Regions from separate parts of the Pelorhabdus sp. sgz311002 genome, predicted to be linked through region 3. Evidence: riboswitches for the same ligand, from Rfam matches in the RefSeq annotation. Region 3 holds a riboswitch; each other region holds the start of a gene.
The links. Region 3 has a riboswitch for cyclic di-GMP ahead of AC0NJP_RS08945 (methyl-accepting chemotaxis protein). Riboswitches for the same ligand answer to the same signal wherever they lie in the genome.
Positions count from the first base shown of each region.

Region 1: another riboswitch for cyclic di-GMP. It lies ahead of AC0NJP_RS11880 (hypothetical protein); the one in region 3 lies ahead of AC0NJP_RS08945 (methyl-accepting chemotaxis protein).
Region 2: another riboswitch for cyclic di-GMP. It lies ahead of AC0NJP_RS13740 (GGDEF domain-containing response regulator); the one in region 3 lies ahead of AC0NJP_RS08945 (methyl-accepting chemotaxis protein).

Region 1 is NZ_JBWBCL010000007.1:100,378-107,925, reverse strand. It holds gene AC0NJP_RS11890 (hypothetical protein) at 1-466, opposite strand, end outside; gene AC0NJP_RS11885 (hypothetical protein) at 515-781, opposite strand; gene AC0NJP_RS11880 (hypothetical protein) at 934-1,188, opposite strand; cyclic di-GMP riboswitch class I at 1,249-1,335, opposite strand; gene AC0NJP_RS11875 (indolepyruvate oxidoreductase subunit beta) at 1,385-1,957, opposite strand; gene iorA (indolepyruvate ferredoxin oxidoreductase subunit alpha) at 1,959-3,737, opposite strand; gene buk (butyrate kinase) at 3,792-4,856, opposite strand; gene AC0NJP_RS11860 (IclR family transcriptional regulator) at 4,944-5,717, opposite strand; gene AC0NJP_RS11855 (AEC family transporter) at 5,982-6,902, shown strand; gene AC0NJP_RS11850 (bile acid:sodium symporter family protein) at 7,002-7,548, opposite strand, start outside.
Region 2 is NZ_JBWBCL010000009.1:114,526-122,073, forward strand. It holds gene AC0NJP_RS13715 (PAS domain S-box protein) at 57-2,873, shown strand; gene AC0NJP_RS13720 (EamA family transporter) at 2,997-3,863, opposite strand; gene AC0NJP_RS13725 (DMT family transporter) at 4,262-4,681, shown strand; gene AC0NJP_RS13730 (ClbS/DfsB family four-helix bundle protein) at 4,828-5,334, shown strand; gene AC0NJP_RS13735 (carboxymuconolactone decarboxylase family protein) at 5,403-5,717, shown strand; cyclic di-GMP riboswitch class I at 5,835-5,918, shown strand; gene AC0NJP_RS13740 (GGDEF domain-containing response regulator) at 6,049-6,957, shown strand; gene AC0NJP_RS13745 (HAD family hydrolase) at 7,236-7,548, opposite strand, start outside.
Region 3 is NZ_JBWBCL010000004.1:274,032-281,579, reverse strand. It holds gene menH (2-succinyl-6-hydroxy-2,4-cyclohexadiene-1-carboxylate synthase) at 1-463, opposite strand, end outside; gene menD (2-succinyl-5-enolpyruvyl-6-hydroxy-3-cyclohexene-1-carboxylic-acid synthase) at 467-2,302, opposite strand; gene AC0NJP_RS08950 (isochorismate synthase) at 2,303-3,709, opposite strand; gene AC0NJP_RS08945 (methyl-accepting chemotaxis protein) at 3,842-5,530, opposite strand; cyclic di-GMP riboswitch class I at 5,728-5,817, opposite strand; gene AC0NJP_RS08940 (hypothetical protein) at 5,921-6,577, opposite strand; gene AC0NJP_RS08935 (methyl-accepting chemotaxis protein) at 6,677-7,548, opposite strand, start outside.

The DNA of each region.
Region 1 (7,548 bases), on a different contig from region 3:
TCGTAAAACCGGCAGCTTGTTGACAATAATATTCTTTTTGTGTCTTTTTGCCGCATTCGTAGCAATAGCTATCTTCAGCAAAAACAGCCGTACCGCAAGAGTTACAAAAATAAACGACAGCAGGCTTTTTATGATCGGCGCTACCGCCAGACAATGCACCCACTTGCGACGGTTTTGGCTCTGGTACTTGCTCTGAAGCTTCGTCCGCTTTTTTCGCTGAGTCACCGCCTTCGCCTGACAACTCTTCAGCCGCCTTTGCAGCCGCTGCTACTTCGGCTTCTGTAATAACCAAACCATCCGTCGCTGTAGTCTCTGGTACTGGTGAGGCGAGTTCTTCTGTGGGCGAAGCAGGGACGGCAGCTTTTGGCTGTTTATCTGATTGTGTTAGATAGGCCACATCCTTGCCACACTTGCCGCAAAAATTTCCTTCCACACTTATGGTCACACCGCATTGAGGACAATACATAGCTAATCTCCTCCGAAATATCCAATCTATACAGATTTGAAAGACCGCTTATTTTTTCGTTACAACAACAATAACAAAAGTTACTATGATAATTAGCCCGACAAAAGCGCCAACTCCAGCAATCACCAATTTTTTGGGCGAAGCCAAAAAAGCAGCCAGCCCAGTCGGCGGCGCTGGATCTACCAACTCAGTTTCTACAGCTTCCGCTTCCGCCTCAGCCATTTCTTCCGTTTGATCTGGTTGTCGTTTGCCGCAGATCTGACAAAACAAAGCACTTTTCGGTATTTCTACACCGCAAAAAATACAATAGCGCATCCTGGCACCTCACTCATTACTTGCAGGCTGAAAATCTTTATTTTTATTCTTTTTCGCTAAAATCCGATCAAATCCTCTATTTAGAATAAAAAACCGCCGCAGTAAGCATTCGTGTAGTCGTAAGCTTACCGCGACGGTTTTTTATTCCTGTTCTATTTCTGTAAAAAGTTGGTACAGGAAATACCAGCTCGTTCCAATTCATTCGCAGAATGAAATAAGGTGAATTTTTTCCCTGTAGATAAAAACTCGCCTGAAACAGCTTGATTTAGGCCTTCACTCAGGCAGCTTTCACAATAATAATGCCCTTTGGACTTATTCTGCCCATCGTTATACATTTCAAGGCGCCGCGTAGCCTTACGGCCGCAACATTCACAACGGCCCAAGAGCTGGGCCAAATATTGTAACATGTAAAACCCTTCCTTATTTGCCTAAATTAAGCAACAAAAAACCAGGCTGCTCATCAAATTGATTGCAACCTGGCGCTCATAGACAGATCTGTCCTTAGATCCAAAGCTTTGCGTCCTTACCTTTCGATAAGTTTGCCGACGTTTTCTTTTGCTGACTCTTTCTTATGATACCATGCCCCTTAAGGCTTGGCAACTATCAGACTGTCTCTAACCCAGCTTGAAATGCGGCCTGATTGATTGAAAAAAGCTGGGGCTTAATCTGTTCTTTCATTGCTTCGTCCCAATGGATTGTGGTAAGGTCCATCGCCTTGACTAAAGCACCGAATAAAACAACGTTCATACAGCGACCATTGCCCAGCGCAAGGGCTATCTTTTCTGCAGCTACGATCGTCGTTGCCGCTTTCTCCTGTAAAGTTTCTAAAATGCCTGTAGGATAATCGCACTTTCCATTCAAAATCGGCGCTGAGGGAATCTGATAATCATTGACAACGATTTTGCCATCAGGCTTTAAATAATCTAACCAGCGCAGCGCTTCCATCTGCTCAAAAGATACGAGAATATCGGCTTCGCCTTTACCAATAATGGGTGAATAAACTTTTTCACCATAGCGAACCTGGGTACTCACACTGCCGCCGCGTTGGGCCATGCCATGTACTTCTGACATTTTTACGTCATAGCCGGCAGCCATAAGACCTGTAGATAAAATCTTGCTCACTAAAATGGTTCCCTGGCCGCCAACGCCTACTAATAAAATATTTTTCGTCGCCATCTTATTTCCCCTCCTTGGCAATCGCCTGTACCGGACAAACCTGCGCACAAACCTCACAGCCTACACACTGCATCGCATGGATCGAACTCTTTTTCGCCGCCTTATCAAAACGAAGGGCTGGACAGCCTGTTTTAATACATTTTTTACAACCGATACATTTCGCTTGATCGATTTTGCATTTTGCCAAATAGTCGCCGAATTCTTCGTGATCTTGCGGCGATGCTTTCTTTAACACGCAAGGCCAACGTGTAATAATGACCGAAGGTTCGTCAAGGGCCAAGGCCCAATCGAGCGCTTCACTGACTTCATCAAGGCGCAAAGGATTAATGGTTTTGACATGATCCACGCCAATGGCTTTTACCACAGAAGCAATATCAAGCGCTTTCGTTGGCATCCCTTGCAGTGTATAACCAGTGCCAGGATGATCCTGATGGCCCGTCATACCAGTAATTCGATTATCAAGAATACAAGTAATTGTATTGCTGCGATTATAAACAATATCAATCAAGCTCATAAGACCAGTATGGAAAAAGGTAGAGTCGCCGATTGTAGAAATTACTCGCGTATCTTCCTCAAAATAATGGAAAGTCTTTTGCAGACCATGCCCCACACTGGGAGCAGAGCCCATACAGTTGGCAGCATCTTTGGCATTTAAGGGATCGCCGCCGCCCAAAGCGTAGCAGCCAATATCGCCCATAATCGCTACATTCTTACGTTTTCCCAGTTCATAAAAGAACCCGCGATGAGGACAGCCCGCGCAAAGAACCGGCGGACGCGTTACTACAACGGAAGCGTCATAAGAAATCATCTCGCGACGTTTACCAAGGAGCGCCTGTGCGACAATATCAGGATTTAATTCACCGGTATAAGGAATTTTCGCTTTACCAATGCAAGCAATGCCAGCTGCTTTGATCTGCTCTTCCAAATAAGGCTCAAGCTCTTCCACGACGTAGAGCGTATCAACGGCAGCGGCAAAGGTACGGATTTTTTCGAGCGGTAGCGGATAAGTAAAACCAAGTTTTAAATATGAAGCATCTTCGCCAAAAACTTCCTTGGCATATTGAAAAGCAATCCCCGAGGAAATAATCCCGATTTTTTTACTGTGCCATTCGATATAGTTTAACGGCGTCTCTTCCGCGTAGCGCTGTAAAGTCTGCAGCCGTTCTTCCAAATTTACACGCAGCTTTTTCGCTACAGCCGGGACCAAATCATATTTTGCGGGATTTTTAACATAGGCTTTTTTAACGACTTCACTCCGCTTTCCTAACGTCACGATGCTTTTACTATGGCAAACGCGCGTCGTCATACGGAATAGCACAGGAGTATCAAAGGTTTCACTAATCTCTAAAGCTGTTTTAACCATATCTTTTGCTTCCTGGCTATCGCTCGGCTCCACCATAGCCACCTTAGCAAACTTAGCATAATACCGATTATCTTGTTCATTTTGCGAGGAATGACAGCCAGGATCATCGCCACTGACAAGTACCATGCCGCCATTGACACCCGAATAGGCAAAACTAAAGAGCGGATCAGCTGCTACATTCACCCCGACCATCTTCATGGCCGCCAAGGTTCTCCCGCCGCCTAAAGACGCGCCGATCGCATTTTCGAAGGCGACTTTTTCATTTGGCGCCCATTCCGCAATGATGTCCCCTTTAAACTGAGCAATATTTTCCAAAATCTCTGTACTAGGCGTACCGGGATAAGCGGCTGCGTAAACGACGCCCGCTTCATAAGCGCCTTGCGCCACCGCTTCATTGCCTGTTAGCAACTTTTTCACATAAATTCCTCCTGTCATTCTTAGCTTTTTATCAATAAAAAATGTCCTTACAAACTAGGCATAAATTTTAACTTTTTCCTCCCCATTCAGTACACGCAGAGCGCCGGAGGCAAGAGATTCCAATTCTTCCTCTCCTGGCATAACTGCTACGGGAGCAATAAATACAACGCGTTCGCTAATAGCGCCAACAACCGCTTCGGAATAAGCAATTCCGCCAGTCAAAATAATGCGATCTACATTGCCCTTCACCACCGACGCCAACGCCGCAATATCCTTGGCAACTTGATAAGTAAAGGCTTCTAAAATAAGTTGTGCTGTTTTATCGCCTGCTTTCGCCCGTTCTTCAGCAACACGCAGATCCTTCGTGCCAAGATAGGCATAAAAACCGCCCTTGCCAAATAAACGATCTCTGAGCGCTTCATAGGTATACTTGCCGCTATAGCAAAGCTTCACAAGCTGACTTGCCGGTAAACCGCCGCAACGGTCCGGTGCAAAAGCGCCTTCTTCTTTGCCATCGATAAAATCGATCATTCGTCCGTTATGATGAACTGACAAAGAAATCCCCGTTCCCAAATGGGCAATAACTAAATTTAACTCTTCATAAGGCTTAGCAAGGGACAAAGCGACTTTACGCGCTACCGCCTTCATATTTAGAGCGTGAGCCATGCTGACACGCTCCAAATCAGGAATTCCTGAAATACGCGCTACAGGCTCTAATTCATCGACTGTAACCGGATCGACGATGAAAGCGGGAATCTTTAATTCCTGAGCAAAACCATAAGCCAAAACACCACCCAGATTTGAAGCATGTTCGCCTCGCGCCGCCTGACGCAAATCTTCAACCATCGCTTCATTCACTTGGTAAGTCCCGCCTTCCAGCGGTTTTAACAATCCCCCACGTCCAACAACGGCCTCGATACTGCTTAGAGAAATTCCGTTTGCTTCTAGAGTTTTACGAATCAGCTCCATGCGATAAAGGTATTGATCAACCACACGTGAAAACGCTTCCATTTCCGGGCCATGATGTTCCATTGTCTCTTTAAAAATAGGCGTTTCATCATCAAAAACGGCTACCTTAGTCGAAGTCGCTCCAGGATTAATCGCTAAAATACGTTTCATATATATCCTCCTTATTCAAGTCCAGATTGCGTATAAATAATTCGTTCCGCATTACGATACAACGTTCCGGTTTTTTCTGAAAAAAAATTAGTCAATTTGCTGCGAAATTTTCTGAGCCGTCTCCTGCACCGCTGCAATCATTTCTGCTTGCGATGCTTGGATTCGGTAAGTCGGTCCTGAAAGACTGACGCCCCCAATAAGCAACCCATTTTTAGCAAGAATCGGCGCTGCAATACAGCTTAACCCCACTTCCAGTTCTTCATCATCTATGGCATAGCCCTGACGGCGAATGAAAGCAAGTTCCGCTAACAAGCTGGGCCAATCAATAATCGTCTTTTCCGTATAACGTGATAAGGCGGCGCCAGTAAAAGTCGCTACATACTCACTGGGAGTAAAGGCAAGTAGGCATTTCCCCAGACCAGAACAATGGCAAGGTGCGCCAAAACCAATCGAAGGAGTAATATTTAAAAACTGCTGAATTTGAATCTTATCAACAATAAGAAACCTGGGGTCTACACTGGCAGCTCGATCAAGAACGCCTAAGTGCACCACTTCATTAAACTGCTGCGACAAAGCCCGGATATAGGGCGAAGCCACGGCCTTAAGCGGCATATTTTCACTCACGGCCATACCTAAAGAATAGAGTTTTAAGCCTAACCAATATCGCCCATTCTCAGCGTCTTGCTGTACCATACCTCGTTGCTCCAAGGTTGCCAAAATTCGATGCACTGTACTCTTATTCATACCTAAAGTGCGACCAATTTCGGTGACTCCCATGGGCATTCCCTGCTGCTGCAGCAAACTTAGAATGTCTATTGCTTTATGTAATGATAAAATCGTTTCTCCCTTTTGTCGCTCCATAGTGATTGCTATAAAACCCCCATCCTCCCATTCGATATATAAGACTCATCTTAACAATAATATATTTTTTTATTCTTTGTAATTGATTATAACAAGCTCTGGTAAGACATTCAAGAAAATTCACAGTAAACTTACTTTAATAAATCGAGCCTAAATCCATTGAAAAGACCGGATAAACATGCTAGAATGTAGCCAATCTAAGAACCTCAACGATGAGAAGCGGGACGCACCCGCTTATTTTATTGAAGAAATGAAGGGATTCTCATGTCAGATTCAGTAACCAGTCAACTATTTATTTCCCTGCTCGTCATCTTATTTGGTTATTTTTTAAAAACAGTTAAACTGATCCGCCAAAGCGACGGCGAAGCCTTGGCTCGTGTCGTCTTTAATGTGACTTTGCCAGCTTTAATTATTACGACGTTTAGTAAAGTGACGATTGACTATTCACTGCTCTCTCTCTCGGCTTTCAGCCTCATTTACGGCTGTCTTATGGCGCTGTTAGGTATTTTATTTTTTCAACGCGAGGCTCGTTCGACCCGGGGCATCATGTCGATGGTCCTTCCGGGCTTCAATATCGGCCTTTTTGCCTATCCACTTATTGAAGTAATTTGGGGTCAGGAAGGAATTACCTACTTTGGCATGTTTGATATTGGCAACGCTCTAGTTACCTTCGGGCTCTGTTACTTATTAGCTAATCACTATTCAGTTGCCGACAGTTCCCTTGACGTAAAAACAATTTTTACGCGCCTATCTAAGTCCGTGCCGCTTATGTCCTATCTTGCTGGCTTTTTTATTGCGCTGCTAGGAATTACGCTGCCGGAGCCTGTTGTTGCTTTCACCGGTCTAATCGCCAAAGCGAACGGTCCGCTGTCTCTCTTACTGTTGGGCGTCTACCTCAGTTTCTCCTTTAGTCTCAGTCATATAAAACAAGCTGGCAAAGTTCTTGCTTTTCGCTATGTAATTGGATTAGCTGTGGGACTAGCCATCTTTTTTATTGCACCGTTTGGCGAACTATTCAAATACACCGTGTTAGTAGGCCTCATCCTGCCAATTGCTACAGCAGTGATCCCTTTTGCTATTGAATTTCATTATGATCAGAAATTTGTCGGCGCTGTAGCGAATATGACCATTGTAATCAGTTTCGCCCTTGTTTGGGTGATTACCGGAACAAGTCTTATTAATTAAAACTTTTAAAGGGCAATAATAAATGAAAAAAGCTTTTTCGCTTGTGGCTCTAACTCGCCAAAAGTGAAAAAGCTTTTTTGTTAAATATAATATACTGGCTTAGGAATTAGCCTGAACTGGTTTTACCGTTTTTTCTGCCCCCAAACGTTTACTGAACGAAGAAATCAACGAAGCCAAGGGCTGCTGAAATAGGATCGAAAGCGTCATGGGAATCGCCACTGGCGGCGGAAAGTACGTTAAAGCCACAACAAGCCCGCAAGCATTATTGCGCATCCCCACACTATAGATCATGGTAAGCGTATATTGACGCGAGCGGTCTTTCAGTAAAAAAGAACCTAAAAAGCCTACGAAATAGCCAGTGGCTACTACAAGCAACGTAACTCCCATAGTTTTCACAATCGAAGCATCCCAGTGAATCTGTGGCATTACCATGGACGCATTAATAAAAGTTACAATAAACATGCCGATTTTCGCCGTCACACCACCAAAACTTTGAGAAAAGTTCACGACAGCCCCCTTGGTCCAGTCATGAATGACCATGGCAATAAGACTAGGAATCGTAACCATTAAGGCCAACTGGCCAATCATCTGTAAATAATCAATGGAAACAGTCTGACCAACGATCAGATTAAAGAACAGCGGTAAT
Region 2 (7,548 bases), on a different contig from region 3:
TGCAGTGACAGATAAGAGTTTTTTCACTGAGTATATGAGGAAAGTGAGGGGGGGCTATGAGATCTTTCCGGGAAAGTGGGGGGAATTGGAAGATATATATGGCAGTCCCTGTCAGCGTAATTATCGCTGCTTTTTTGCGATTTTCTCTTTTGCGTGATTTGGGAATTTCAGTGCCTTATTTGACTTTCTATCCAGCCGTTATGGTTGTTGCTGTTTATGGCGGCTTTTGGGCTGGTTTAGCAACTACTTTTTTATCAAGTGCCGTAATTTCTTATTATTGGTTAATGCCCTTTGGGCAAATTTTTGTGATCAATAGTAATGCTGATCGCATTTCTTTAGCCGTATTTTTCCTGATTTGTATAGCCATCTCATATATTTGCGAAACTATGCTGCAGAATCGGATCAAAGTTCAAATAGGACTGCAAGAATTGCAAGAATTGAATGTGAAGCTGCAAGAGCAGACTTTTACATTGCAAGAACTGAATGCCGCCTTAGAGGAAGAGAGTATGGAGCGGGTCAACGCTGAGGAACATAACCGTTCTCAAGCCGAATTGCTTGATTTAGCATATGATTTTATTCTAGTTCGTGATTTAGAAAGCCGAATTATTTATTGGAATCAGGGAGCGCAGAAGGGCTATGGTTTTACAGCGAAGGATGCCCTCGGGAATATTACGCATGATTTGTTGCAGACGGTTTTTCCTGAGCCGCTCGAAGGGATTATGAAAGTCCTCGAAGAGCATTCTCATTGGGAAGGCGAACTTATTCATACCGCTAAAGATGGCAAAAAAATTATTGTGCAAAGTCATCAGACACTGCGGAAAAATGAATATGGTGAACCTATTGCCATATTAGAAATTAATCATGATATCACTGCGTGGAAAAATGCTGAGACTGCTTTACACCAACTCAACAATGAACTTGAAATGCGAGTCAAGGAAAGAACCAGTCAATTACAAGAACTCAATGCGACGTTGGAAGAAGAAGTTATGGAACGACAGGCTATTCAGGATGAACTGTTAAATAGTCGTAATATTCTTGCTACTAGCGAGGCGCGTTATCGTGGATTATTTGAAAATATGCCAAATATTTTTGTCTATTATCGCGTTGTTTTTAATGAAGCAGGTGAGGCAGCAGATTTAGAATATGTAGAGGTGAATTCATCTTTTGAAAACGCATTTCAGTTGACGGCAGCAGACATTATTGGCAAAAGAATTATGGAAGTAAGACCAAAAATAAAAAATGAGAAAGATTGGTTTGCTGTACTTGGTTATGTAGCTAAGTCCGGTAAGGCGACACAGAAAGAATTCTATATAGAAATGCATGCAAGATATTATTGCTTTTCTATTTATAGTCCGGAAAACGGTCATGTGGCCTTAATTGGCGAAGATGTTACTGAACGTAAAAAGACGGAAGAGTTATTGCGAGAAAGTCAGGAATGGTATGAAGCCGTAATGAAAAAATCGTCAGAAGGAATTGCTGTAATTGATAAGGAAACTCAGCAGGTTATTGAAGTCAATGAAGCCTTTACACGACTATTTAGCTGTACGGCTGAGACCGTAGTTCAAAAATCATTCGAGACGATTGGACTTCTGACAGCAAACGATATGGCTGGGATCGAGCATGCGTTACAAACAAGAGGAAGTTGGTCGCCCAATACCGTTTGGCGCTATCAACAACAGAACCTTTCTGTTATCTATGTCGAATTAGCAGCCGTATTGATTCGACATCGCAACAGAAAGTTAATCCTGTTATCGTGTCGTGACGTAGCCGAACAGCAGCGGTTGCAGGCTGAAGTACAGCATCAAGTTGACATGGCTGGACGAGTCCAAAAATCCTTATTGCCAGTTGATTATGAAAAGAATCAAGTGACGATTTGTTCTATTTTTGAACCAGCAACCCTTATTAGCGGCGATTTCTACGGCTATCGGTGGTTTCATAATGGGACGGTATTACATGGCTATCTTATTGATGTTACTGGCCACGGCGTTGCTTCTGCTTTGTACACCGCGGCGATTAGCAGTTTGTTAAATGAGATTATGGATAAGGCAGAGGCTTGGACAACAGAGTCAATTACTCGATTGAATCGTTATTTAAATCAGTATTTTCCAGATCATTCTTTTGCGGCAATGATCGCTTTTACCTTAAATCTGAGCACAAGGGAATTAACTTGTATTTCTTGCGGCATTAATTATTTATTAGCAGATACTGCCGAGAAAAAGGGACTTATTGCGGTACCTGGTCTCTTTCTTGGGGCTGCAGAAAATCCCTATTTTGAAACAACTACCTTTTCTATCCAATCAGGTGATACTTTTTATTTTATGACAGATGGTATTTATGATGTTTACCCTAAAGCAGCCACGGCTGATTTGCGAGATTTTGCAGCTACAATGGAACGTTTACGGGCAATTTCTACTTCGCCGCAACGGGAAGACGATTGCTCGGCTTTGTGTCTTAAAATAGGAACTCTAGAAAAATTACCTGTCGTATATCGATTTCAAAGTGCAGAAAGATATGAGCAAATATTAATAGCATTATCAGCAATTTTTCAGCGTGTTGCAGGAGACGAAGCTTGCAAGTTAGAAGCCGTTATAGGAGAAGCGCTCAGTAATGCCTGTCATTATGGCACAAATATTTGTGTGAAAGTGAATAAAGTAGGTGCAGCGTTGGTAATGCGGGTAAAAGATGATGGGCCAGGATTTGGCGGTAATGAACAGATTATGCGCTACCGCCATTGTGGCTTAGCACAGGTTTTTGAACAGGTGATCTCCTGTGAGAATGGACGAGGTATTCCAATTATGTTATCTTGGACTGATAAAATGATTTATAATGCCAAGGGGAATGAGGTTATGCTAATTAAATATTTAACTAGATGAGTGCTAGCTCATGGGCTATTTAACCGAAAATCAGGCTCTGCCTTCTATTGAGGCAGAGCCTGAAACTTTTTTAAAGTGTAACTATGGTTAGCAGGAATGCCAACTAATTTGAACCAGTACCAATCAGGTTTTTTGTAGGTTACCTACAATGATTCCGCCCAAAATCATGATAATCCCCAGCCACTGCAAGGTGGCGATGTGCTCCCCCAATACAAAGGCTGATAGAAGCATCGCTATAGGAAGTTCTGATGAGGTTAAGATACTTCCAAGGCCGACTCCAATTTTAGGAATCCCAATGGAGAACAACAATGGAGGCAGGGCAATACCAAATAATCCCAGTAATATGCTATAGGGCATCAATTGTAAAAGTACAGGTATATTTGTGAGGAAAAATGGTGGTAGAAAACAGAAGATGGTTGCTGTGGCGCCAATCGACATAAGTGCACTTTTCAGAATGGGGGAAACGTCACGCGCAACGGTTCCGCTACTGAGAATCACTAGAGAGTAAGAGAATGCTGCTGCAGAGCCCCAGATCATTCCTGGTGAAACAAAGACATTATTAGTCCCCATTTTTATTCCAGTAGCAAATAGTGATCCAATAAGGAGTACAGTAATTGCTACAATTTTTTGCCATGTAGGAATTCGCCGAAAAAATATTCCTTCCAATAATACTCCAATCCAAATGAATTGGAATAAAAATATAATTGCTAACGAGGCATCCAACGTTTGTAATGACGTATAATAAAAAACAGTCGTTAGTCCAATCGGCGAACCACATAAAACTAATAACAAAGTTTTTTTCCATGGGATAAATTGTTTTCGCTGAAACAACACGACAGCCCAGAGAAGCAACATGCCGAAAAATCCTTGTGATCCACAAACATCATTTACTGTAAAACCACTTGCGTAAGCAATCTTGACAAGCGTAGAAAGGATGCCATAACTGCATCCACCTAAAAATACTAGAAATGCATAAGAATTTCTTGACAAAATATCTCCTCCCAATAAAAAACGCCACACAATATCCCAATAGATATTGTGTGGCGAAAATAGATTTCTCTAGAAAAATCCACATCCAAAGATGGTTTTATGATTCAGTTTTAAGCTTATCTAAGCATAGCAGTTTTCTTTTTGTTCGTCAACAACTGAAAATTCTAAGGGAATTATAGTTAATACTTGGTTTATGATTCACTTTATATCAGAATTTAAATCAGAAAGAAAAAATTGTAGATCGTTATAGAAAATTAAATTTTTAGCCGTTTCAACTGTTGACTATTTTTAAGATAATTTGTTTTTTGTATAATAGAGTTAGTATTTTGTAAATCAAAATATGGTTTAGATATAAAGAGAAGAAATGAGAAAACTACTAATATAAGGGGAGAAACATAATGCTAAGCGTCTTAGCGGCGATTATTACTGGAATAATTTTACCCATACAAGGAGCTATTAATTCGCAAATAGGAAAGTTATCGGGACAATTTATTATGATTATAGGAGTCTCTATTTTTCAGATTTTATTTGCATTATTATTTGTTTTATATAATCAGCAAAAGATTAGTGATACAATATCTACTAAAGCCTTGATTTCAGGAATGATGGGGATTTGTGCAATGTATGGTTTTTCATACTCTATAGCGAATATTGGAACATTAAAGGTATTTGCCTTAGTATTAGCAGCTCAGATTATTACTGCGGCTGTCGTTGATCATTTTGGACTTGTTGGTGTTGAAGTTTCCCCGATAACATACAATAAAGTAGGAAGTTGCATACTTATACTGACTGGGGTTTATTGGCTAGCTAGATCTTAGAGAGTGTCAATAACTGCTCATAAAATCCTGTAACTTTTTTCAAATTAGTTTTAAAGCGTGTTCAAATTTGAGGCATTAATCTACCTTAGATATTTTTTGCTTATTAAATTTGAAGTGGTTATAAAAAATGGAGTGTGCCATGATAAATGATACAATACAATAGTAAAGTTGAATTAATTGCCGCTATACAAAAGACTTATTTGCTTTTTGACAAAGAATTTGATGAGATTCCAGATGAAAAAGGAAATGTTCGCATTGCGCAAGTGGATAAGACGCCGCAGGAAATGCTAGCATATCAGCTCGGATGGTTAAATCTTATTATGGGATGGGAAATAGATGAATTAAATGGGAAAAAAGTTATTACTCCCTCACTGGACTATAAATGGAATCAGTTGGGACAACTTTATCAAAAATTTTATTATGAATACAGCGGGTACTCGCTACAGGAATTACGCAAATTATTTGGGGAAAACGTTGCAGCATGGTGTGCTTGGATCGATCAATTAAGTGAGGAAGAATTATTTACTCCAAATGCGCGTGAATGGACAGTAACAAAAGCGAATTGGCCAATGTGGAAGTGGATACATATAAATTCGGTTGCGCCTTTTAAGAATTTTAGAACCAAGATTAGGAAATGGAAAAAGAATGTTTGACCCAGCGATTATCGGAATCTATAAATAACAAAATAATGTGCTATTTGGGAGGGATTTACTTGAAAAATATGAGTAATGCATTTGACTGCTTTTTAAAAGAAGCTCCGGAACAATCGAAAACATGGTTAGAAACTGTTCAAAAATTAGACGAGGCTAGCAGCCTTGATTCCAAAACAGAAGAGATTGCTTATATTGCTGTTTTAGCGGCGGTTGGACTGCTAAGTGGTCTTCCTTTTCATGTAAAACATGCTCAGGAGTTAGGTGCTACTAGAGATGAGATTAAAAGTGCAGTTTTATTAGCGCTCCCCGCAGTAGGAAATAAGGTGATTACTGCGTTGCCGATAGCACTTGAAGCCTATGATAGTGAATTTAAAGGAAAGTAGACGTTTTGTTTATTTCAACAAGATGAGGGAATGAAAACCTGTCAGATGTATTATTGGATACATTTGGCAGGCTCCTTTGAAATTTTGAATCATTATGGTATAATTTTCATTAAAGAAATATTTGGTAGGCAAACCACCCGAAAGGATGGGACGCAAAGCCGTGGGTCTAAAGGAATTTTCTAAGACTGCCAGGTTACATCATTAATTACGATGATAACCTGGTTTTTTATTGCAATAAAATGAGAAATCATTGATGTAGCTATCACTAAAGTTATCGTTCCATGTTGGCTTTGTTTTCTGAACTTTAAAGTGGAAGAGAAAGGACGATAAGATGAATTTTGGTAAGCAGACAGTTCTCGTTGTTGATGATGAAAAATTTCACTGTAATTTATTAATGAAAATTTTGCAAGATAATTATAGTGTTTATTGTGCAACTTCCGGGTCACAGGCTTTAAAGATCATTATATCTCGAAAAATTGATCTTATTTTATTAGATATAATGCTACCAGATATTGATGGCTACGAAATTTGTCGGCAAGTCAAAGAAAATCCGGCTACTCAAGACATAGTAGTAATATTTATTTCTTCCAATTCCTCTCCGCAGCATCAAACAACAGGGTTTTCAATGGGAGCGGTTGATTACATTACGAAGAACACAGACATAGCAGTTATAAAAGCCCGTATTGAGAGTCAGCTTGAATTAAAAAAGCAAAGAGACATTTTAGTGAGTTTGTCAATGATTGATAAATTGACAGAGATATATAATCGTCGTTTTTTAGAAGAGGCATTAAATAAATTATGTCTTAGCTCACATCGTAATAATGAATATTTATCAGCGATAATGATTGATATAGATTTTTTTAAAAACTACAATGATATCTATGGGCATTTAGAAGGCGATGAGTGTTTGAGAAAAGTTAGCCAAACAATAAAAAATTCACTTTCTAGGTCAATCGATATTGTCGGTAGATATGGTGGAGAAGAATTTGTTGTCTTACTGCCAGCAACACCGCTTAGTGGTGCAATTGTAGTTGCCCAGAGGATTCAAGAAAATATAAAAAAATTAGCTTTAAAACATGAGATGTCAGATGTAAGTGAGTTTATCACAGTTAGCATGGGAGTTGCATCATTGAAACCAAATGATGATTATAAACCGGCTAAGCTCATTAAACGCGCTGATATAGGACTCTATAATGCGAAAAGAGAAGGAAGAAATTGCTATATTTCTATCGAAGAATGAAGTGGGAATATCTTAAATTCTGTAAAAATCTCTAAGCTGGTATGAGCTTAGAGATTTTTATTGCATATGAGGAATGTCCCTCATTTTGTGTAAACGCAACTGGTATAAAAAGAGTATATATTTTTATAGGGGAAAAACAGTCATCTTGGCTAGTTGTCCCTTGCTTGCATTATACGGAAAAGCCCCTTGCTGTCAAGGTATTCAAGTCTGTCAGCCAAAATATTTCTAGTTGGGAATGAATTCGGGATAGTCTCTCACAATAAAAATGGCTTGATAGTTTAGTTGTGATACCAGGTTTTAAAGCGCCTTATTTTACCTAATAACCCCCTTGAATTACCATCAAAACAAATAGCTCTATCATCGACATACACTATTGCGGGCGGCTTGTGTACAGCTACGTCATCAACGACTATGCCATATTGTTTTAACCATGTATTAATAGCTTCTTTTCCCCCAGTTTGATGGCAGCGAGTAGACACAATCACAACTCGATAATGCTTTCGAATCTCCTCAATCGCCTCTTTTATCCCCGTAACAGGTGGATCAGGAATAACTTCAACTCCCTGAAATCCACTTGTATAGCTGTGGATC
Region 3 (7,548 bases):
GCGTCACAAAGGCTTCTATGCCTTCTCGCTCCAGCCAGTCAGCCAAGGCCTTATCGCTATTTTGCCGTTCCTCCCGTTCTTTCTGAAGTTTTAATCCCGGCGAGGCACTCTCTAAAATCAGCGAATAAAGCAGTTCAGAGTGTTCCACGGCAAAGCGCAATGCCAAACGTCCGCCCATCGAATAACCGAGGAGATGAAACTTGCGAACACCGCGCTGACTCAGCAGAGCTTTTAGATCCAAAAGAGCCTCTTCTTGTGAGTAGCGCCGCCAATCATCAGGTACAGCAGAAGCGCCATGACCAATTAAGTCAGGTGCAATCACGTGATAGTGAGCTGACAGTTTCTGCATAAGCAACTGCCAGTCAAAACTTGCCCCCGTAAAGCCGTGCAGCAAAACCACCGCTTCTCCCGTCCCAGCCTCAGCAACAGCAAAAGGTACATTGCGAACAGAAACTTGGCGCATCCTTTACACCTCTTCTAAAACAAGCCGCGCTGCAGCTGCTGTTTTTTGCCACAGTTGCTTGTGCCAAACTACATTGTCACTTCGATCACTTTCGACTTCAATCACCTTAAGTCCTGGCAAAGGCAAAACTCTTGCCAAACAATCTTGCAAAGATTTTTCCTCTTTTAAACGAATAAAAGACCCGCCATACATCGCTACAACTGCAGAAAAATCAAGTCCAAGAGGCGTGCCGAATAATTCTTCAAAATGCTCTGGCAAATTAGCCTGAGGTAAAAAAGAAAAGATCCCGCCGCCATCATTATTAATAAGAATAACCGTTAAGGAAATTCCATGAAGCTTGGCCGCTAACAGACCGTTTAAGTCATGAAAAAAGGATAAGTCGCCCACAACAAGCACGCAAGGCTGAGAAAAAACAGCCGCTCCTAGTGCCGTCGAAGTAAGACCATCAATTCCATTAACGCCACGATTGCCGATCACACAGAGCTTAGGCTCTTGAGTTAGAAAAAATGTATCTAAATCGCGAATCGGCATGCTATTTCCAACTACAATCGTCGCGGCATCAGGCAGAGCGCTCAGCAGCGAACGATAGGAATATCCGACTGGATCGCCTTTTGCCATAATTGCTTCTGCCATCGTTCCTGACTCTGTGGCCTCTGTTATAACCGCTCGTACAGCCTTGTTCATCGAAAGCCATTTTTTTTGCCACAAAGCAGCACTCCTAGTCCTAGCTGCACTAGCTGTATCTAGCGAAGCCTGCAATGTAACTTGCTTTGACTGCAACTCTACCTGATGACTAAGAAGACTGCGGCAAAACTCACTCGAATCACTATAAAATACTTCTGTTGCCGTAAGCGCCGGATCACGCCAAGTTTCTGTCGCATCAACAAGAATTTGGCGGACGCTGCTATGTTTTTTCAAAAACTGAAATAAACTTTTTGATACAGGCAACGCACCAAAACGGAGAATGACCTCTGGACGCAGCGTCTCAGCCACTGCTATGTCACGCAAAAAGGCGTCATAGGTCTCAATAAGCATCATTTTATTGTGCGAACCACTGCGAAGCTGCGACAACGGATCTACTAGCAGCGGATAGCCGAGCGTTTCCGCCAATGTTGTAACCGCCTTAGCAAAGGTCGCATCCTCTGTCTCGCTTGGTCCGCAAACAATAATCCCTTGCGGCTGCTTCATAAGTTCTTCCATAAGCTTCGCCGCCTCAGCCGCAGCAATGCATTGCTTACCGCTCTTTACCCAGATCTTGCGGTCATTTTCATTCCACAGCGATTCAGCTAAGGCCAGATCAGGCAACAGCGGTTCTCTTAGAGGAAAATTTAAATGAACCGGGCCGGCAGGACTACTTACAGCCGTAGCAACAGCTCGCGCAGCGGCAGCAATCCCATAGGCAGTAAGCTCTTGAAGCGGCGCTGGTTCCGCCAGTTCACAGAACCATTTTACAAAAGAGCTAAAAATATGATTTTGTTCCATCGTTTGCGGCGCTCCTACATCGCGCAATTCATGAGGTCTGTCAGCTGTAAGAATAATCAGCGGCGTCCGTGAATGCTTCGCTTCAGCTACAGCCGGTAAATAGTTGGCTACGGCTGTACCAGAAGAGCATAAGAGAGCAACTGGTTCTTGGCTCGCCTTAGCCATTCCTAAAGCCAGAAAACCAGCAGAACGCTCGTCGACGTGCAACCACACTTTGATCTGTTTATGATGCGCTAAAAGCAGCGCCAAAGGAGTAGAGCGCGATCCCGGACTGACTACAACATGTTTTACGCCAGCAGCTGCTAAAGCTCCCACAATGGGCCCAAGATAAATTGCTAATACTTGTTCCTGCTTCATTTACTCGCCCCCCAAAGCAACTATCATCGGTTGAAGTTTCACTTCTGTCTCTTCATATTCGCTGGCTGGATCAGAATCAGCCACAATACCCCCACCAGCAAATAGTGAAGCAGTTCGTCCTTGCAACAAAGCGCAGCGTAATGCTACAGCAAACTCCCCATCGCCGTCAAAATTTATCCAGCCGATCGGACCGCCGTACCAGCCACGATCAAAAGTTTCACTTTCACGAATCGCAGTTACAGCTGCTGCAACAGGCAAACCACCTAAAGCAGGCGTCGGATGAAGATCTGCCAAGAGCGATAATAGGGACGACTCCGATCTAGCTTTACCGCTAACAGGCGTATAGAGATGCTGAATTTGAGCTAGTTTCATCAAAATAGGCTCATTCGGGATATCTAGAGCTTCACAATGCTTATCAAGAATTTGCCGAATCCGTTTAACGACCAAAAAGTGCTCTTGCCGATTCTTCGCATCGTGCAGAAGCTCACTGCCTAAAACTTCATCGCTAGCGTCATCGTTACCCCTTGGCGCTGATCCCGCTAAGCAGGTTGAGTAATAAATGCCTTGCCGACGTTTCGTGAGACGCTCTGGCGTAGCCCCCAGAAAAACATCCCCCCCATAATCAAAGGCAAAAACATAACTGTTGTTTTGTTTCAGCTCTAATTGCCGTAACACCGCGGCAATGGAAAAATCTTTATCTCCCTGCAAGATCAGTTCTCGGGCAAACACCACTTTTTCTAAAGTACCCTGTCGGACTTGGTCCCGTAAAAAGGTCACTTTTTTGATATAGTCTTCATAATCTCCCGGAAAAGCATCCCACTGTTCAGCCGTTATTTCGCTAGATTCTTGATTCATCGCTTTTCTTAACCGATCGAACATGGTCAAATTCTGCTGAACTAACAGATCGACCTGATCTTCGGGAGAAACAAGCAGAGTCGTTGTTAGATACCGCCTGCCGCCTTTTTCCTGCAGCAGCCAACTCGGGACTTGAAACCGAGCAGCGGGAAACTTGCCCCACTTCAACTCTCTGGGCCGTAACGGGTCAAAGCGACTGCCGCCAATCCATAAAGGACTGAGACCTAATTCTTGCGTTCTTGGCGACAGCAGTACATCCCCACGAAGGGACTGCCACCTTGCTTCTGCTGCTGTGAGGGGATTTTTTTCCTCCGCCTTCACTTCTATCGTATAAGCCGCATCCACACCAACAAACATTTCTTCTCGACTGGCGCTTATCCAGTAAAATCCCTGGGATCGTATTGCCGCGGTTTTTGCAAAAAAATCCAAAAGGTTCCAAGGCGATTCTTCGCTATGGCTCACTAAAACAGGTCTTCCTGTCGCTTTGCTGCGTAATAAGCCTGCTTGTACTAACTCGCTGAAACAATCTTCCCACTGAGAACATCCACTCATATTCTGTCCACCTTTAAAGGTCAAATCCATTTCTGTATTTATTGTACACTTGCCCCTCAAAATATTCAATGGATGCAAAAAGAGACCTGTCAAATCGACAAGTCTCTCTTATAATCTTTCTAAACTATTATATTAAAGATGGAATTTAGCAACAACATCTTGCAATTCCATAGCCATTTGCGCCAAAGTTTGGCTGGCTGAAGCAATCTCTTCCATCGAAGCCGACTGTTCTTGCGTCGCTGCTGAAATTGACTGAGTATCACAAGCCGTCGACGATGCAACGCCTCTGATGGCTTCTACAGAATTGACAACGTCATCACTGGCAGTCATCAGATTTTGCGCAGCCGAATTAATCGAACCAATTTGTCCCGTCAAGTCAAGAACCATGCGTTCAATAAACTGAAAACGCTCACCTGTTGTAGCAATAACTTGAGCCCCTCTAGATACTTCATCAGTTTCCCGATCCATAACGTTAACGGCTTCAGCTGTTTCGGATTGAATATCATGAATAATTCCCGTAATTTTCTCTGCTGCTTCATGGGACTGTTCAGCCAGCTTACGAACTTCTTCCGCCACAACGGCAAAGCCGCGTCCTTGCTCACCAGCCCGCGCCGCCTCAATAGCCGCATTGAGCGCCAGTAAATTCGTCTGACTGGCAATCCCGCTGATCATCGTAACAAATTCACCAATCTGCTGAGAACGTTCACCAAGACGGCGTACTACTTTTGCTGATGATACCACAGAATCTTGAATCAAATTCATTTGTTGCGTAGCTTGTGTTACGGCTTCGCCGCCCACGCTAGCAGCTTGTGCTGTTTCTTCGGATTTTTTGGTCACTTCCTGGGCATGTGATGTAATCTGATGAATCTCCTGCGACATAGCTTCCACTACACTGGCTGCTTTATCAATTTCTGTCGATTGATTGGTAGCGCCACCAGCCACACAGGTAACAGTTTCGGCCACTTGTGTCGCGGCCTGAGCTGACTGATTCGAGCTCGCTGTCAGCTCTTCACTAGCAGCAGCCACTTGTTGCGCTGACTTAGCTACACTTCCAACTAACTTCCGCAGATTTTCGCGCATATGCGAAAAAGAGCGGATCATATCAGCGATTTCATCATTGGCTTGATAAGAAATATTATGTACGCCCAAATCCCCGGCAGCAATACGCTCTGCTGCCTGCGACACATCATTGAGCGGCCGAGAGATTCGTCTAGCCAAATACCAAGCTAGTAAGGCGCCGATCACAAGAATAATTCCGTCAAGAATAAATAAGAGAGACTGAATCTTTGTTACATCGGCTTGAGTTTCCTGTCTTCTCAGCTCCATACGATCTTCTAAAAACTTAACAGTGTCTTCCATATTCTTATCGGCGGCAATAATCTTGGCGCCAGAAGCCGCAACCGCTTTCACCGCTTCCGCCTGGCCTTGGGTCTTTCGAAGGGTAAGTCCTTGCTCGGCAATTTTATCGTAATCAGCTAAAGAGGCTTTCAATTCGGCCACTTTCTGTTTGCCTTCAGGCGTAATCAACTTTCCCTCTAAGTCCGACAAAACAGTTGCTGTTTTCTTCTTTGATGCTTCATAACGATCAACATACTGTGGATCCGCTGACAAAATAAAGCCTCTGACTTGAGCCGACTGAGTACTCAGTTCGCGACTTAATTCTTTAATATCAACGACTAAAGGAACACTGCGTTTTAATAAGCCTTCATAATCTTCCTGCACCTTTTGAATTTGGAAATAGGTATAAATATTTAGACCCGTAAAAGCCAACACAATAAGAACACATACCAAGATAATTTGTTTACCAATTGTTACACGCATAATCGTCCCGCCTTTGTGCTTGATAAGTCCCGCTAGACCCTCAAATCAAAACTAACAACTAACCTCCCTTCCTGCGGCGTGCAGCTTTTTCGCTGCTATCTTTACCGTTCATCAACTACCTCATTTGTTAAGTATTGCAAACATAGCAAAAAATTCGACGCAGTGCTTTTCGGCGCCCCGGCGAATTCCCGCAAAAATCAAGCAACCTGGCTGTCTTAGAATATATACTTTCCTTAGACCCAATAGCTTTGCGTCCTTGTCTTTCGACAAGTTTGCTATATATTTCTATTTTACAATAATTAACGCCATAAGGCATTATAAAAACAAACAAAACTGTCGAATTCTATTCTGTACTGAAAGAAAAAAAATGTCAAGATAATTCTAAAAAATTCATTTCCTCTCATATTGTTTATCGCGAATATTAATCCCATACTCTTTGACTTTACGATAGAAGGTTGCAATGCTAATGCCTAGTGCTTGACATATAGCAAGTTTTCCCGCTGTAGAAACGCCAAAACGCGCCAAAGCTGCTAACAGCGCTTGATGTTCTAGTTCAGCAAAAGACACGATCGGTTTTGCCTTTTCTCTATCCGGTTCCCGATTAGACCCAAATTGTAAAGCAATCAGCTTCTGACTAAATATCTCGGCAAGCCACTGGCCAAAGCGTATTAATTTAACTTCTTGCCCTAAAAGTAGACTCCGCTGCTCCTGGTTGACAGCAAGTAAAATAAGCGTACCATAAACTCGGTTTTCTACTTCAATGGGAATACAAATTTCAGCAGCATCGGGACAACGTCCCCGCCGCGCACACGAATGGCACAAATCATGCAGTCTAGGATTGACTACTAAGAGAGTCTCTCGCAGCTTCATGCAGTAAGCTGATAAAGTCCCCTCCCCTACATACATTCCTCTTTCCTCACGATAAATTCCTGTTCCAACAATCACTTTCAAGTTGCAATCTACGACAACAGCTTCAAGGCTAAGAATATCTGCGACCATAATGACTGTATCCTGCAAAAACGATTCAATATCTGTTAGCGTTCCCATGTTTAGACGCCTCCTTTACTCAGTCTGTTTAAAAAAGAACAAAAAGCTCCCGGATTTCTCCGAGAGCTTCTTTGCTCTAATCATTTATTAAAATTTGCTTTACAATTTAAACCGTTGAATTTCCTGTTCTAAGGCTTTCGCCAAATCAGACAGACTCCGGCTGGCCGCCGCTACTTCTTCCATCGAAGCAGACTGCTCTTCTGTAGCAGCCGAAATCGTCTGGGTTTCCCCGGAATTTTCCTTACTGATGTCTTCAATCCGTTTGGAAGCCGTTACGAGCAAATCATTTTTGGTTGCCGTTTCTTCTAAGGCATGAGCTGTCTTTTGAATTTCCTGCGACAAATATACAACGGCCTCAACAATTTTTCTAAAGGTCAAATCAGCACCGTTGACTGATTCAATTCCGCCTTGAATACTTTCTACACTGACCTCAGTTTTGAGGATAGCTTGCTGCATATTCATATCATTTTGACGAATCAGTTCACTGATTTTGCCAGCCGCCTGATTAGATTCTTCTGCTAGTTTGCGTACTTCCTCGGCGACGACGGCAAAACCGCGTCCTTGCTCACCAGCGCGAGCCGCTTCAATCGCCGCATTTAAAGCGAGTAGATTCGTTTGTCCGGAGATCGCTGAAATCAAATTGACAATTTCATTGATTTCATTAGATCCTTTTGCCAACTCACCAATCGCTGTCTGCACCGCCTCAGAACCCAGTCGAATATCTTCCATTTTTGCCACAGCCTCATTCAGGCTTTCTCGTCCTTGCTCAGCTTGCACCGATGTTTCATGGGCCATTTGGGCGAAGGAGCGAGTGGAAGTAACAATATTTCCGGTACTCTCGGCAATAGATCGAGTTGTTTCAGCCATAGTCGCAGCCGCATCAGCCTGTTTATCCGTACCTGCTGCAATGGTAGTCACAGCTTCTGCTACCTGGTTCGCTGCCGAAGCAGATTGATGGGCGCTTTCCGTCA